2 regions of the Ruegeria sp. G7 genome follow, and region 1 is predicted to be linked to the other one. Evidence: riboswitches for the same ligand, from Rfam matches in the RefSeq annotation. Region 1 holds a riboswitch; the other holds the start of a gene.

Region 1 (7,434 bases):
GCATGTCCGTTGGACGCATCATCGAAACACCGGACTGCGTGACCGAAGGGGCCGAGTGGCTGGCCGGGGCCTGCCCGCGGATGGCTTATGCGATGGACCAGACCGGGCCGCTGCCGCTTCGGCGCAAGCCGGATGGGTTTGCCCAGCTTCTCAGCGCGATCGTCAGCCAGCAGGTCAGTGTGGCGTCGGCCAATGCGATCTGGAAGCGGTTGCGGGATGCCAAACTGACCGGCCCGCGCAAGATCATGTGGGCGACGGATGACGATTTGCGCGCGGTTGGGCTCAGCCGTCAGAAAATCCGCTATGCCCGTGCGCTGGCCGAGGCGCGGATCGATTACAAGGCGCTGCGCGATGCACCGGATGATCAGGTGGTGGCGATCCTGACCGAGGTGCCGGGCATCGGTGTCTGGACCGCCGAGATTTATGCGATGTTCTCGCTGGGTCGCGCCGATGTGATTGCGCCGGGCGATCTGGCCCTGCAAGAGGCGGCGCGCATCCTTTATGACTTGCCGAAAAGACCAACCGACAAAGAATTACGCCAGATGGCCGAAGCGTGGTCGCCCTGGCGATCCGTTGCGGCGCGGGTGTTGTGGGCCTATTACCGGGTCGCCAAAGACAGAGAAGGGATCAGATGACACGGGTTTTGAATGCGCTGAGGAAAGAGCCGGTCTCGGGGGATACACGCTCGGTCGTGGTGTTTGTGCATGGCTATGGTGCGAACGGTGCCGACCTGCTGGGTCTGGCTGATCCGCTGGGGGAACACCTGCCGGATACGCTGTTCGTGGCCCCCGATGCGCCCGAGCAGATTGCCGGCATGCCCAACGGTTTTCAGTGGTTCCCGATCCCGTGGATCGATGGCTCGTCCGAGGAAGAGGCCCGGCGCGGGATGGAAATGGCGGTTGAGGATTTCAACGCCTTTCTGGACGCGCTGATGGTGGATGAGGATGTTCTGCCCGAGCAGGTCGTTCTGTTTGGCTTCAGCCAAGGCACCATGATGAGCCTGCACGTCGCCCCGCGTCGTGAAGACCCGGTGGCCGGGATCGTCGCCTTCTCGGGACGACTGCTGGAGCCGGATTTGCTGCCGGATGAGGTGGTCAGCCGGATGCCCGTTCTGCTGGTGCATGGCGACGCCGACGATGTTGTGCCGCCGCAATCGCTGCCCGAAGCAGCCGAAGCCTTGCAGAGTGCCGGGTTCAAAGAGGTCTATGCCCATGTCATGAAGGGCACGGGCCATGGCATTGCTCCGGATGGTCTGAGCGTTGCTTTGGCGTTCATGCGCGACAAGCTGAGCCTCTGAGCTTAGTCGTGGGGTCTTAGCCCCACAGATGCGCCTCGGCGAATTCAATCGAATTTCCTGCAGGGTCGCGGACGTAAAGTGAGCGGGCCCCGTTGGGCCAGTCGAACTCGGTATCCAGCGGAACGTTCCAGTCCAGCAGGTGCTTGCGCATTACGGCGATGTCATCGCGGCTGAGTACAAGGCAGACATGGCCCGGTCCGCGTGCGCCATGCGGCGGGACGGGCAGGTCGGGGTTGCCGGGTGGTTTCTCGGTCTCATCGGCGTTGAACAGCAGCAGAACCGACCCACCGACCCGATAGAACACATGGCGATCGGTCACGCGCTGGATTTTCTCAAGGCCCAGTATCTGGCCATAGAAGTCTTCGGCCGCGTCCAGATCATCGACATAAAGCGCGGCTTCCAGAATGGCCGATGGGGCCGGGATGTCTGGTGTCACCTTCATCCCTTAAGCCTATCACATCGCGCGGTTTTTGTCACCGACGCAGGCGGCGGTCGCGTTTGCGCTGTGGTGCCACGCTCAGGGTGGGCATGGGCAGGCTGTCCCACTGTCCGGGCGCAAGCCCGTCGAGCGACCAGTCTCCGATGCGGGCGCGGATCAGACGCAGGGTCGGGTGGCCGACGGCTGCCGTCATCCGGCGTACCTGACGGTTGCGACCCTCGCGGAGTGTCAGTTCAAGCCAGCAGTCCGGCACGGTCTGGCGCACCCGGATCGGTGGGGTACGCGGCCAGAGGTCCTCGGGTTCGTCAATCAGGCGCGCCTTGGCGGGCCGGGTCAGGCCGTCTTTCAGTTCGACGCCCTGGCGCAGCGCAGTCAGCGCCGCCGCATCGGGAAGCCCTTCGACCTGAACCCAATAAGTCTTGGTCATTTTGTGCTTGGGGTCGGATATCTGCGCCTGCAGACGCCCCTGATCGGTCAATAGCATCAGCCCCTCGCTGTCGCGATCCAGACGACCGGCAGGATAGACGCCGGGCAGGTCGATGAAATCCGACAGCGTGCTGCGGGGCGAGTCCGCATTGGCGCGGTCCGTGAACTGCGGCAGCACGTCATAGGGTTTGTTGAAACGAATGAACCAGGACATGCCCCGCCATAGCGTCCGCGCCACATCAGCGCAACCTGTGGATAAGTGTCACTTATCTGTTACGGATTCGGCATAACGAATACCCGAGATGTTGTGTGAACTCGGCACTTGTCAGAGATTTAACACGAGATATAGTCAGCGTAAGGCCGGGGCGGGTGTTCCCCGCTCTGATGTCACAAACGGGCAGAGCAGAGCGAGGAGCGATTCAATATGGACGGAGACTTCAGGGCCGAATTTGTCAGGGAAACCGGTGCGCTCAAGCATCATCCGGCATTGGTTTTGAACGCCGATTACCGGCCGTTGTCCTATTATCCCTTGTCCTTGTGGCCCTGGCAGGAGGCAATAAAGGCGGCTTGGCTGGACAGGGTCGATATCGTTGCCGAATACGACGAAGTTGTCCGAAGCCCCAGTACCGAGATCCGAATACCCTCGGTCGTTGTTCTGAAAGACTATGTAAAACCCAGAAAGCGCGTGGCCTTCACGCGCTTTAATTTATTTTTGCGGGACGAATTCAAATGTCAGTACTGCGGCAGTCGCGAAAATCTGACCTTTGACCATGTGGTGCCGCGTGCGGCAGGCGGGGTTACAAGCTGGCAGAACGTGGTTGCGGCTTGCAGCCCGTGTAACCTGCGCAAGGGATCGAAATCCTTGCGTCAGGCCAGAATGTCGCTGAACAAGCCACCGCGTCAGCCCGATGCCGAGGCATTGCGTAACATTGGCCGCAAATTCCCGCCCAATCATCTGCACGAAAGCTGGATCGATTTCTTGTACTGGGACGCGGAACTGGATCAGCAGTAGCGCCTAGCGCGCCCGCCATGCGGCGAGCCAGATCAGAACCAATACGCTAGAGAGCACGCCATTCCAGCCAGCCATGGACACCCCCAGCATTTCCCACGCGATATCGTCACAACGCACCAGCGGGGCGGACATGATCTGATCCAGTAATTCTTCGGCGCTCAGCCCGCCGATGGGGCCGGATGTGCAGGTCGTGGGCCCCTCCCACCAGCCTTTTTCGACGCCGGCATGAAAAAAGCCGATCCCGGCGGTGGTCGCCGCAGCAAGCGCCCCGAGCAAGGGCAGGGCGCGGGCCCCGGGCCACGCCAGCGCCAATACGCCCAGGATCACCGCCGCGCCATGCGGATAGCGTTGCCAGATGCACATTGTGCAAGGTGCCAGCCCGCCGAGATACTGAAATGCCCAGGCCCCCAAAAGCAGGGCGGCCGACCCGGAAGCTGCCAGTAAGATCAGGGCGTTTCGTGTCATAGGTATCTCACCACCAGAAACCCGCCAAATAGCAGGATGATGAACAGGGTGAACATCAGGCCCAGACGTTTTTCGATGAAGTCCCGGATCGGTTCGCCAAATTTCCAAAGCAGCCCGGCGACCAAGAAGAACCGCAGCGCGCGGGCCAGGATTGATGTTGCAATGAAGGTACCCAGCGGCATCCCGGTCCATCCGGACATGATTGTGATGACTTTGTAGGGAAATGGCGTAACGCCGGCCGCAAGCACGGCCCAAAAGCCGAAGTCATTAAAGCGCGTGTTGAATTCTTCCATCGCATGCGCTTTGCCCATTGCTTCCAATACGGGTTGGCCAAGGCTCTCGTAGAAAAACGCGCCGATTGCATAGCCCAAAATCCCACCCAATACCGAGGCCACCAGCGCGACGGATGCGATCAGCCACGCCCGCGATGGTCGTGCAAGGATCATCGGGATCATCAGAACATCGGGCGGGATCGGAAAAAATGAGCTTTCAATAAAGGCAACAACGGCCAGCGCCCAAAGCGCATGGGGGTGCTCGGCCAGACGAATGGTCCAGTCATAAAGTGATCGCAACATATGATACAAATATCCCGGCAAGTGTTGCGCCAAGCCAAACCATGCGCATGTCGAGGGGTCAACCTCTGTGGTCGCCTCATTTCGCGCGATAGCGGTTTTTCACTTGATACCGCCGCATGATCACACCCACGCGGTGTTTGCGGCGCGCCCGGGAGCATGCGCCCGGTATGGCGCATTTCGGGCAAACGGGGTGATGGGCAAAGCCGCAGTGTTACGCGACAGACCAGTTTGTGGAAACGATGCGTGTTGTCGTGGAGATGAATGGTGCCCTTCCCCGGATTCGAACCGGGACGCCGTGAGGCAAAGCATTTTGAATGCTTCGTGTCTACCGTTCCACCAGAAGGGCCCTTGAGTTCTCGTTTAGGCGACCTGCCGGGGGTCGTCAACAGGGTGATCGCCGCTAAATGTGTCGATGCGATTTCGTCCACCGATAAGACGGTGCGTTCGATGATCGATCCCGCCGCTAAGCGGCACCATTCGAAAGGCGCAGTGTTGGTTCCGCCGCCGAGAGACAAGCTTGACCTCGCGCGGCCCCGATTAAAGCGCAGGGTTTTTGCGCTTGCATGATGACGATCTGACCCATTGAAGAACAAAAACAAACCGAGGACAGCCTCGCTCTTGCGGCAGCGAATTCAGGGCGGTGTCTGTTTTGGAACGGGAAATGTCGCAAGCCTTTCAGCGGTGATGCGGTGTAAATTTATCTTGCCGCTACGAGGTGCCGCTGTTTGATTCTCGGACAGCGGAGAATTGGGAAGCCGGTGCAAATCCGGCACTGCCCCCGCAACGGTAACGAAGGTCGGGTTCGGCGATCAACCACTGGGACGAGGATCCCGGGAAGGTGCCGAAACCGGGCGCGAGCCCCTTCGAAGTCCGGAAACCAGCCTCGTGGATATGTCAAACCGCGGGTGGCGGTGGGGGCGCTGTTGCCGGGCGTGATCCTCGTACGCTTCCGGGCGGGCCTCCTGTTGCCATCTGCCCAAGCAGTGCCGCGGCGTGCGGCAGGAGAGCCATAAGTGAGCAGTATTCAAAGCCTGTTGGCGCGCCGGAACCCGGCCTATGCGCTTGAGCAGCCATTCTATACCGATCCCGCTATTTTTCAGGCTGATCTGGAAGCCATCCACTATCGCGAATGGCTGTTTGCCATACCGGCCTGCGAATTGGTGAAGTCGGGTGATTACGTCACCTATACCATCGGTGCATATCGCGTGATCATCGTGCGCGGCACAGACAACCAGATTCGTGCATTTCACAACACCTGCCGGCATCGGGGCTCGATCATCTGCAAGGCCGCAAAGGGGAACGCGCCCAAGCTGGTCTGCCCGTATCACCAATGGACCTATGAACTGGACGGATCGCTTCTGTGGGCGCGCGATATGGGGCCTGATTTCGACCCCAAGCAGCACGGTCTGAAGTCCGTGCATTGCCGTGAATTGGCGGGGCTTGTTTATATCTGTCTTGCGGAGGACGCGCCTGATTTCAACGCCTTTGCCGATGTGGCGCGGCCTTATCTTGAACCGCATGATCTTGGCAACGCCAAGGTGGCCTATGAAAGCTCGATCATCGAGAACGGGAACTGGAAGCTGGTCTGGGAGAACAACCGAGAATGTTATCACTGCGGTGGTAATCATCCTGCGCTTTGCCGCACTTATCCTGACGATCCCAGCGTGACCGGCATCGGCGAAGGCGGTGAAACGCCTGCACATCTGCAGGCACATTTCGACCGGTGCGAGGCCGCCGGGGTGCCGTCGAACTTTCATCTGAGCACCGATGGCCAGTTTCGGGTGGCGCGGATGCCGCTGAAAGAGGGGGCCGAAAGCTATACCATGGATGGCAAGGCAGCTGTGCGGCGCTGGCTGGGCCGGGTTCCGTTTGCCGATGCCGGAGCGTTGCTACAGTTTCATTACCCGACGACGTGGAATCACTTCCTGCCGGATCATTCGATCGTCTTCCGCGTCACCCCCGTCAGCGCGACCGAATCCGAGGTCACTACAAAATGGCTGGTTCACAAAGATGCCGTGGAAGGGCTGGATTACGACATCAAGCGGCTGACCGAGGTCTGGATCGCCACCAATGATGAAGATCGTCGCGTGGTCGAGGACAATCAGCAGGGCATCAACAGCCCGGCCTATGTACCTGGCCCGTATTCGGACACTCAGGAATCGGGCGTGCTGCAGTTCACCGACTGGTACTGCAGGACCCTGTCAGCACGTCTGAGCCCCGAAACCATCGCTGCGGAGTGACGCCATGAATGATCTTAGCCCAATGGCCACGCTCTGGCAGGATGATGAGACGCTGGAATGCGTCTCGGTGGTACCCGAAATGCCGAACACAGCCAGCTTTACCTTTCGGGCCCCCTCGGGCGCGATGTTCGCTTATCAACCCGGCCAGTTTCTGACGCTTGAGATTCCCGCTCCGGGTCAACCGGGCGGTGTCGTGCATCGGACCTACACGATCTCGTCCTCGCCATCGCGGCCCCGATCGATCACCATCACGGCGAAGGCGCAGCCCGACAGTATCGGCACGCGCTGGATGCTGGACAATCTGCAGCCGGGGATGCGGCTGCGCGCGATCGGGCCTGCGGGTCTGTTCACCAATGCCCAAAGCACGGCGCGCAAGTTTCTGTTCATCTCGGCCGGATCGGGTATCACGCCGATGATGTCGATGACGACTTGCATGTGGGATGAAGGGCGCGATCTGGACGTTGTGTTCATCAACTGCGCCAAGCGCCCGTCCGAGATTATCTTTCGCCAACGGTTGGAGCAGATGGCCAGCCGAACCCACGGTCTGGATCTGAAATTCGTCGTCGAAGAAGCGGACGAATACCGCCCCTGGACCGGGTATCAAGGCCAGTTCAACCAGCTGATGCTGGGCTTGATGGCCCCCGATTATCTTGAGCGCGAAGTCTATTGCTGCGGCCCGGAACCTTTCATGCAGGCCGTGCGTGACGCGCTGGTGGGTCTGGGTTTCGACATGGACAACTATCATCAGGAAAGCTTTGGTGCCCCGATCGAGACCGAGGCCGATCAGCCTGCGCTGGATGATGTTGTCCCCGACGACGACAGCAGTGCCGAGATCGTGTTCGCCGCCTCGGGCGTGACGGCCAAAGTGGCCGAAACGGACACCGTTCTGGTCGCCGCGCGCTCGGTCGGGCTGAACATACCGTCGGGCTGTACCTTCGGGGTGTGCGGCACCTGCAAAGTCAGAAAGACCGCGGGCGAGG
Region 2 (7,434 bases), on a different contig from region 1:
CAACGACATGGCGGTTGCGTTCCTCGCGGCAGAGGGCGTCGAAACCGTTCGAAGGTCAGAGGTGTCAGAGACGCTTGGAAACCAAGGGCAAGGTGCGCTAAGCCCGGACGCGGTCTTTGAACTTGGCCTGAATGCCGACCATCCAGAGGCCGAGGCGATTGTCTTATCGTGCACCGATATGCGCAGTGTCGAAACGCTGGACCGGCTGGAGGCAACTGTCGGGAAGCCGGTGATAAGCTCGAATCAAGCTCTCCTGTTTGCGGCGCTTTGTGCGCTAGAGCATCCCGAGCCCGTAGAAGGCTTCGGGCGTTTGCTGGCAATGCCGCGCGGGCATTGTTTTGCCGGACAGCACAGTATCGACTAGGGTGATTATAACTCGGTCCAGTATTCCACACCGCCTGAAGGACGATACAGGAGGAACCTATGGCAGACCCAAAGCTTAGAACGACCCAAGGCAACGGACGTCTATTCGATAATGTTCTGGATACGATCGGAAACACGCCGGTTATTCGTATCAATAATCTGGGGCCCAAAGGCGTCACCCTTTTTGTGAAATTCGAAGCCTTCAACCCGGCGGGCTCGGTCAAGGACCGGCTGGCGGTCAATATCATTGAGGCTGCAGAACGCAGCGGCGCGCTGAAACCGGGGCAAACCGTGGTCGAGGCAACCAGTGGGAATACCGGCATCGGGCTCGCCATGGTTTGCGCCCAGAAAGGCTATCCTCTGGTTGTGACCATGGCCGACAGTTTTTCGGTCGAGCGTCGGCGTCTTATGCGGATGCTTGGGGCGAAGGTGATCCTTACGCCGCGTTCGGAAAAAGGGTTTGGCATGTACCGCAAAGCCGCCGAACTGGCCGAAGCGCATGGCTGGTTGCTGGCACGGCAATTCGAAACAGAGGCAAACGCAGATATCCACGCCGCCACCACCGCGCAGGAGATTCTAAGCGACTTTAGCGGTCAGCGACTGGATTACCTAGTGACTGGTTACGGTACCGGCGGCACCGTGACCGGCGTTGCCCGTGTCCTGCGCAAAGAGCGGCCTGAGACGAAAATCATCCTCTCAGAGCCTGCGAATGCGCAGTTGATCGGCAGCAAAATTGCCACGGAACGCGGGGCGGACGGCGCGCCACTTGCCAGCCACCCGGCATTTGAACCCCACCCGATCCAAGGCTGGACTCCAGATTTCATCCCCGCCGTTTTGCAGGAAGCAATCGACAATGCCTATTTCGACGAACTGATCCCGGTGGCTGGTTCAAAAGGTGTTGAATGGGCCAGAGCACTGGCCAGCAAAGAAGGTATCCTGACCGGTATTTCCGGGGGTTCCACCTTTGCCATCGCCATCGAGATTGCTGAACGGGCCGAACCCGGTGCGCATATTCTGTGCATGTTGCCCGATACCGGCGAACGATACCTGAGCACGCCGTTGTTCGAAGGAATAGCCGAAGAAATGACCGAGGAAGAAATCGCAATCTCGAACTCGACCCCCGGCTATCAAATGTCCTGAGGCAAGCCTTGCTTGCGGGTATGTTCGCGGTCGGTGCGGCGTTTAAATCAGCCCGAAGCAGGATCGCTATACAGCCTGATGGACCTCGATAATGTTACCTTCAGGGTCATGAAAAAAGATCTGATGCCATTCTTTGGCAAAGGCGGTCCCATAATCGGAATACGGAATTCCATTGGCTTCGAGCACAGTCTTGAAGGCTGCGATATCATCTGTCCGAAACGCGATATGGCCGCGCTCGACCGGGTTGATCGCTTCACCATGTTTAAAGGCCAGATCCAGATTCCGCTCGGCTAGGTGCATCTGCATCGCACCATCCGTGGCGAAACGAATTTTGCCATCATAACCCTTCTCATCCGTGGCCTCCGGGCGTGGAAAGTTCTCGATAGGAATGTTATCCAGGCCCAGCACGTCTGTATAAAAACGATGCAATCGTTCGATATCGTCCGAGACATAGTTGATGTGATGGAATTCGAGTTTCATAGCAGTAGCTTCCACTTGATTTTCAGGGGAAAGAAACCCGATGAACCCTTCTCTGGCAACCCTCAGGCTGGCAAGTGTAGTAACACCGAAGCTTCATCATGCTGGCCAAGTCTGGATCACAGCATAGTGTAGAATTGCCGAAGGTTCAGGGCATCCGGTTCGCGCCGGAGATGTGGAATGGCAAATGCCGCCTGAGCCGTTGCGTCCCCTCTTGTTCCGGAACCCCGCCTATATGGCCTTGAACACAAGTTCGAACATCTGCGCGAATTGGGGTGCAATCAGTCCACCTTAGCGTGGCGGCGTCTCAATGCGTCGGACCGTGCGAATTGCCTGCTGGGCTGTTGCGGGCGTCTGGTCGCCGCACGACAGGTCTTAGGTGCTGAACCGTTTAACGCCGGGTGCGCGCGGTTCTGAATAGCAGCAGAAACACGAAAACCGATCCGATTGAGGTGGTGACAATGCCCACCGGCAATTCCTGTGGCGCCAGCAGCAATCTGCTCAGGATATCTGACCCTGTCAGCAAGGCTGCTCCCACGATCGCGGCAGTCGGCAGCAAATGGCGATGCAAAGGCCCGGCAATGCCGCGTGCGATGTGGGGCACCATCAAGCCGACAAAACCGATCACCCCGGCGACCGAGACAAAAACAGCCGTCGCAAGCGCCGCAACGAAGAACATGCTGAATCGCAGACCCTGCACCGGGACACCCAGAGTGCTTGCTGTCAGATCTCCAGTCAGCAATGCATCAAGCCAACGGCTGCGATAAAGCGAATAGCTTAAGATCAAAAGCAGGCCCACACACACCAATGGGAAGGTTTCCCATCGGGCCAGGCCCAGCCCACCGAGCATCCAGAAGATCACCGAATGCGCGGCCCGGTTGTCGCCGGCAAAGATCAGGTAATTGGTGATGGCCGAAAACAGAAAGGATACCGCAAGCCCCGCCAAAATCAGCTTTTCTGGTGCACTGGTTTTCAACCCATGCACCAGCGCCAAAACGATCCCCGAGGCGACAAGACCGCCGCAGAACGCGGCGAGCGGCAACGTCCAGAACCCCAGAATATCTCCGGTAACGGTAATCACGAATACCGCGCCTGCTGCCGCGCCCGAGGACAGACCAAACAGGAAGGGGTCGGCCAGATCGTTGCGCGTTGTCGTTTGCAGTACCACGCCAACTATCCCAAGCCCTGCACCAATCACTGCCGCAAACAAGGCGCGTGGCAGGCGCAGGTCAAAGACGATGCGGTGCATCGGAGACATCTCGCCACCCACCAACCCGGTGCCAAGCAGCACAGCCTCGACCGTTTCGGAGACCGGAATCGAAGTCGTGCCATAGATGGTCGACACCAGCAAAAGGGCGGTCAGAACGACCGCCCCCAGCAACAGCGTGAGGCCCAATCGGCCCATATCAGTTGAGGCCTGGATGCATGGCCTCGGCCATTTTCGAAATTGCCGCGATATTAGCGGGTCCGGGGGTCAGCTCCTCATAGCGAAGACCAATCCAGCGCTGGTCCTTGACCGCGTCGGTTTGCGACATCACCGGATGTTCCTGCAGGAATTTGAAGGTATCCGCCGCGCCATTGCCGGTCTGATAGTCGAGCAGCACAAGGAATTCGGGGTTCGAAGCGGCAACCGTCTCCCACGAGGTACGACCCCAGCTCGTGTCCATGTCATGGGTGACATTCTGACCGCCTGCCGCCGCAATCATCGCGTCGGGGATCGCGAATTTACCCGCCGTAAACGGAGCATCCGCCGGACCATCCAGCAGGAAGACACGCGGCTTGGCCAGATCGGCAGTCTTGGCTTTGATCGACGAGAGCTCATCTTTCCAGCCAGAAACCAGTGCCTCGGCTTTGTCTTCGACCTGCATGACCTTGCCAAGTCGCAGGACGTCGTCGAACAGCAGGTTCATGCTGGCTTCGGGGCGGTCTTTATCCAGATGCACGCAGCTTTCGGTCAGGATCATGGTCTTGATCCCGAACGGTTCCAGCGTGTCAGGCGTGACATCACCGCCGGGCTTCATGCCATAATACCAACCCGCGAAATACAAATCCGGCTCGACCGCTACAAGGGTCTCGACGGTCGGGTATTTCGGTGCAAGCTCGGGGATGTCGCCGCGTAATTTATCGAACTCGGGGCTTGTCTTGTACCAGCCGGTGATGCCGGTCAGGCCGACGATCCTGTCCTGCAAACCCAGGGCGAAAGCCATGTCGGTCATGTTCATGTCATGCACAACCAGACGCTCGGGGGGCGCATCAAAGACCAGCGGTTCGCCGCAATTGTCGACGGTTATCCCTTGCGCGGCAGCGCCGCTTGCCATGGCAGCAATAAACACCGCGGGCCAGATTGGTTTCACGAATAATCTCCTGAGTTTAAGTGGGAACTGTTGTTCTTCGGATGTCCAGTACCGGAATGACGCGCCCTTCGTGGTGAAAACACAGATAGTCGACACCAAAGGTTTCGCGTACCCGCTCTCCGGTCAGCACCTCATCAACCGGGCCAAATCCCGTCAGCCGCGTGGATTTCATCAACGCGACATGGGTCGCGAATTCGGGGATCATGACCAGATCATGCACGATCATGACCACCGTAATCCCCAGATCCGCAACCAGAGACAGCATGCGCCCTTTCGCATCGGGGTCCAGATGGTTCGTCGGCTCGTCCAGAAACAGAAGCGACGGGTTCTGGGCCAGCGCGCGCGATGTGAGCCCGCTGTCGCTCACCACCGGAAAGCTGCGCCATCCGCTTTTGCGCAAGAGGCGCGAGGCCAGTCAGATTCAGAATCCGGTCCAGCTCTTGCTGGTGCGCACGTGCGGAGCGGTCGGTAAGGATCGGTATCTGGCCCAGAGCCACGTAATCGCGAAGCGACAGACGCCCATCTGGCATCTCTTGCTGGCCGACCACGGCGATAACACGCGCCCGTTCGTTGGCTGAGAACTGCTTGAGGCTTCGCCCATTGATCTGAACATCGCCCAGAGACAGCCCTTCGGCACCGCAAAGCAGATTGAGCAAGGTGGTTTTACCCGCGCCGTTCGGGCCAGCAATCGCCAGAATCGAGCCTTCGGTCAGCTCAAAACTGACATTCTGCAGCAGCACATCGCCATTTAGCGCATAGTATTCGAGGTTCGAGGCAACAAGGAACGGCTGGGGTGTCATAGCGGTACCTGCTGACCAATCGGCGGCATCCGCGATAGGGTCTTAGCGGATAGTGCACCGGGCCGCTCGGTCGCTTTGGTCCAGCCATTCGCGCTTTGTTGGTACTGAAGGGCAAACTCGGCCAATGCGTCAATCTCGGCCGGGGTCTGGATATCACCAAACAGATATTGCGCCTTGCCTACAGCCTGAAAGCCCACAGTCGTCGGGTGCGCACACCCGGCCATGCAATCAACGCCGCGGATCGCAAAGCCCTCGGGCAATCGGGGTGCAAGGGACTCTTGTATTGCCGACAAGGTCTGCGCGCCGGAACAGGTGGCGCAGATCAGCACAAAATGATCAGGAGTCTTCACACACGCGCCCTCTGCCTCTGCCCAGATGCATCGGGAAGGTGCCAAATATGTCAACACGTGTCAGACGTGCCATCAAAGCCTCCTTCCAGGACGCCCCGTCCCGGGTTGGTTGAACATCTGATGGCAGGTCTCCTGACTCGCGGGTCTCGGCTTGGCCATCCTTCCCGGCCGAAAAGGCCAGTGGTTGCTTGGCTTTGCTCGCCGCTTACAGTTGCGGGGGCAGTTACGGGTTTGACCGAAGCGGGCCGCACCGTATTCCCTTTTCATCCCGCGGCCATAGCCTTGGGAACCATCGCAGGACTCAGTGCCTTAGAACAATGGATGGGTCAATATGAAAGTTACCGGGCGTGAGCGGTCGAACGCGCACAATCCCCTTGCCCGCCCTTTCGTGTCCCAGCTGGATTGGATAAGAGGGATCAACCCCTGCATGATGCGCAGGACAGGGTTTCCATCCAATCAGGAGCCAGCCCATGCCTTTTTCCCGCCTCGCTCTGGCCGCAGCCATCGCCATCGCGTCACCCGTTCCGACCCTTGCGCAAGCTGCTGATGAGCGCGCCGCGCCCTTATCGCTCGAGTTGAATACGGTGCAGGAGGTGAACGGCGCCTGCCGTCTGACCTTTGTTGTGCACAATCAAACCGAAAGCGAAATCGAGAAAGCTGCGTTCGAAACCGTCATTTTCGACAAGTCCGGCGGCGTGGTCACGCTGTCGCTGTTTGACTTTCGCGACCTGCCGCGCGACCGGCCGCGGGTGCGTCAGTTCAGCCTGCCTGATCTCGATTGCACCTCGATCCGTCGTGTCCTGATCAATGGCGCAAACAGCTGCGTTGTCAGCGGCTCGGAAAGCGATATCTGTGCAACAGAGTTGAACCTGACCAGCCGGATCGATGTGGAGCTCTTAGGATGAATGCACTTGAGGCCCTGCGCCAGATCGTAGCCCTCGGAGGGCCGGTTGTGGCCATTCTGATCGTCATGTCCGTGCTGGCGCTGGCTGTGACGCTTTACAAGCTGTGGCAATTCACGGTGACCGGTGTTGGGCGGCATCGCGTTCTCACGCAGGCGCTGAACGCATGGGATGCAGGTGATCATCAGACAGCCCGGGCCCGTCTAGCCAAAAGCCACAGCTATCTGGCCCCGTTGGTTGGCGCCGCCATGGATGCGCCGGACTTGCCCGGACTGGATGATCGCCTTGACGCCGAGGCCGGTCTGGCCTTGGCCGGGTTGGAGCGCGGCTTTCGGCTGCTCGATACGGTCGCCCAGCTTGCGCCCCTACTGGGGCTTTTCGGCACGGTTCTGGGGATGATCGAAGCGTTCCAAAGCTTGCAGCAGGCCGGCAGTTCGGTTGATCCATCCCTGCTGGCAGGCGGCATCTGGGTGGCGCTGATCACCACTGCGGTAGGGCTTGCGGTTGCCATGCCGACGTCGATGATACTGTCCTGGTTCGAAAGCCGGACGGCACGCGAGCGCGTCTTCGCCGACAAGGCGCTGCGCACCGTGCTGGTGCCCGGACAGTTGGCCACCGAAGAAGAAACCTTATCCGCCGTGCCGGAACATGCGTAACCGGGCGCCATTTGTCAGGCGCACGTTGTCGATGACACCGCTCATCGATGTAATATTCTTGCTGTTGCTCTTCTTCATGCTCACCTCGACCTTTTCGAAATTCGGCGAGATTGAACTAACGAGCTCAATCGGAGGCAACGCGCAAACCAGCGAACCGTCAGAGCGGACTTTTCTGCAGCTCGGAGCCGACCGTCTGGTATTGAACGGGACATCAACCACGCTGGACGATCTCGTGACGCAGGTCGAGACCGGGCAGCTTCTTGTCAGCCTTGACGACGACGTGACCGCACAGCGCCTTGCGGATTTGCTGGTCCGTCTGCGCGGACGCGACGGGCTCAGCGTGTTGGTGCTGGAGTGAGCGGATGATCCAACCGTCCACCCCCCGCCGCAAG

What was found. Region 1 has a riboswitch for cobalamin ahead of ACR3EN_RS15300 (aromatic ring-hydroxylating oxygenase subunit alpha). Riboswitches for the same ligand answer to the same signal wherever they lie in the genome.
Region 2: it holds a riboswitch for cobalamin, as region 1 does, so the genes downstream of both, ACR3EN_RS17725 (DUF1636 family protein) here and ACR3EN_RS15300 (aromatic ring-hydroxylating oxygenase subunit alpha) in region 1, are expected to answer to the same signal.

What each region holds. Positions count from the first base shown of each region.
Region 1 is NZ_JBQFIL010000001.1:3,039,454-3,046,887, reverse strand. It holds gene ACR3EN_RS15340 (DNA-3-methyladenine glycosylase family protein) at 3-635, shown strand; gene ACR3EN_RS15335 (alpha/beta hydrolase) at 632-1,297, shown strand; gene ACR3EN_RS15330 (VOC family protein) at 1,314-1,739, opposite strand; gene ACR3EN_RS15325 (pseudouridine synthase) at 1,771-2,376, opposite strand; gene ACR3EN_RS15320 (HNH endonuclease) at 2,587-3,174, shown strand; gene ACR3EN_RS15315 (disulfide bond formation protein B) at 3,178-3,639, opposite strand; gene ACR3EN_RS15310 (YqaA family protein) at 3,636-4,214, opposite strand; tRNA gene ACR3EN_RS15305 (tRNA-Leu) at 4,477-4,560, opposite strand; cobalamin riboswitch at 4,911-5,114, shown strand; gene ACR3EN_RS15300 (aromatic ring-hydroxylating oxygenase subunit alpha) at 5,228-6,454, shown strand; gene ACR3EN_RS15295 (FAD-binding oxidoreductase) at 6,459-7,434, shown strand, end outside.
Region 2 is NZ_JBQFIL010000002.1:203,507-210,940, forward strand. It holds gene ACR3EN_RS17690 (maleate cis-trans isomerase family protein) at 1-364, shown strand, start outside; gene ACR3EN_RS17695 (PLP-dependent cysteine synthase family protein) at 424-1,503, shown strand; gene ACR3EN_RS17700 (VOC family protein) at 1,570-1,983, opposite strand; gene ACR3EN_RS17705 (FecCD family ABC transporter permease) at 2,372-3,385, opposite strand; gene ACR3EN_RS17710 (ABC transporter substrate-binding protein) at 3,387-4,334, opposite strand; gene ACR3EN_RS17715 (hypothetical protein) at 4,351-4,599, opposite strand; gene ACR3EN_RS17720 (ATP-binding cassette domain-containing protein) at 4,547-5,134, opposite strand; gene ACR3EN_RS17725 (DUF1636 family protein) at 5,131-5,484, opposite strand; cobalamin riboswitch at 5,590-5,793, opposite strand; gene ACR3EN_RS17730 (hypothetical protein) at 5,955-6,389, shown strand; gene ACR3EN_RS17735 (MotA/TolQ/ExbB proton channel family protein) at 6,386-7,042, shown strand; gene ACR3EN_RS17740 (ExbD/TolR family protein) at 7,074-7,400, shown strand; gene ACR3EN_RS17745 (ExbD/TolR family protein) at 7,405-7,434, shown strand, end outside.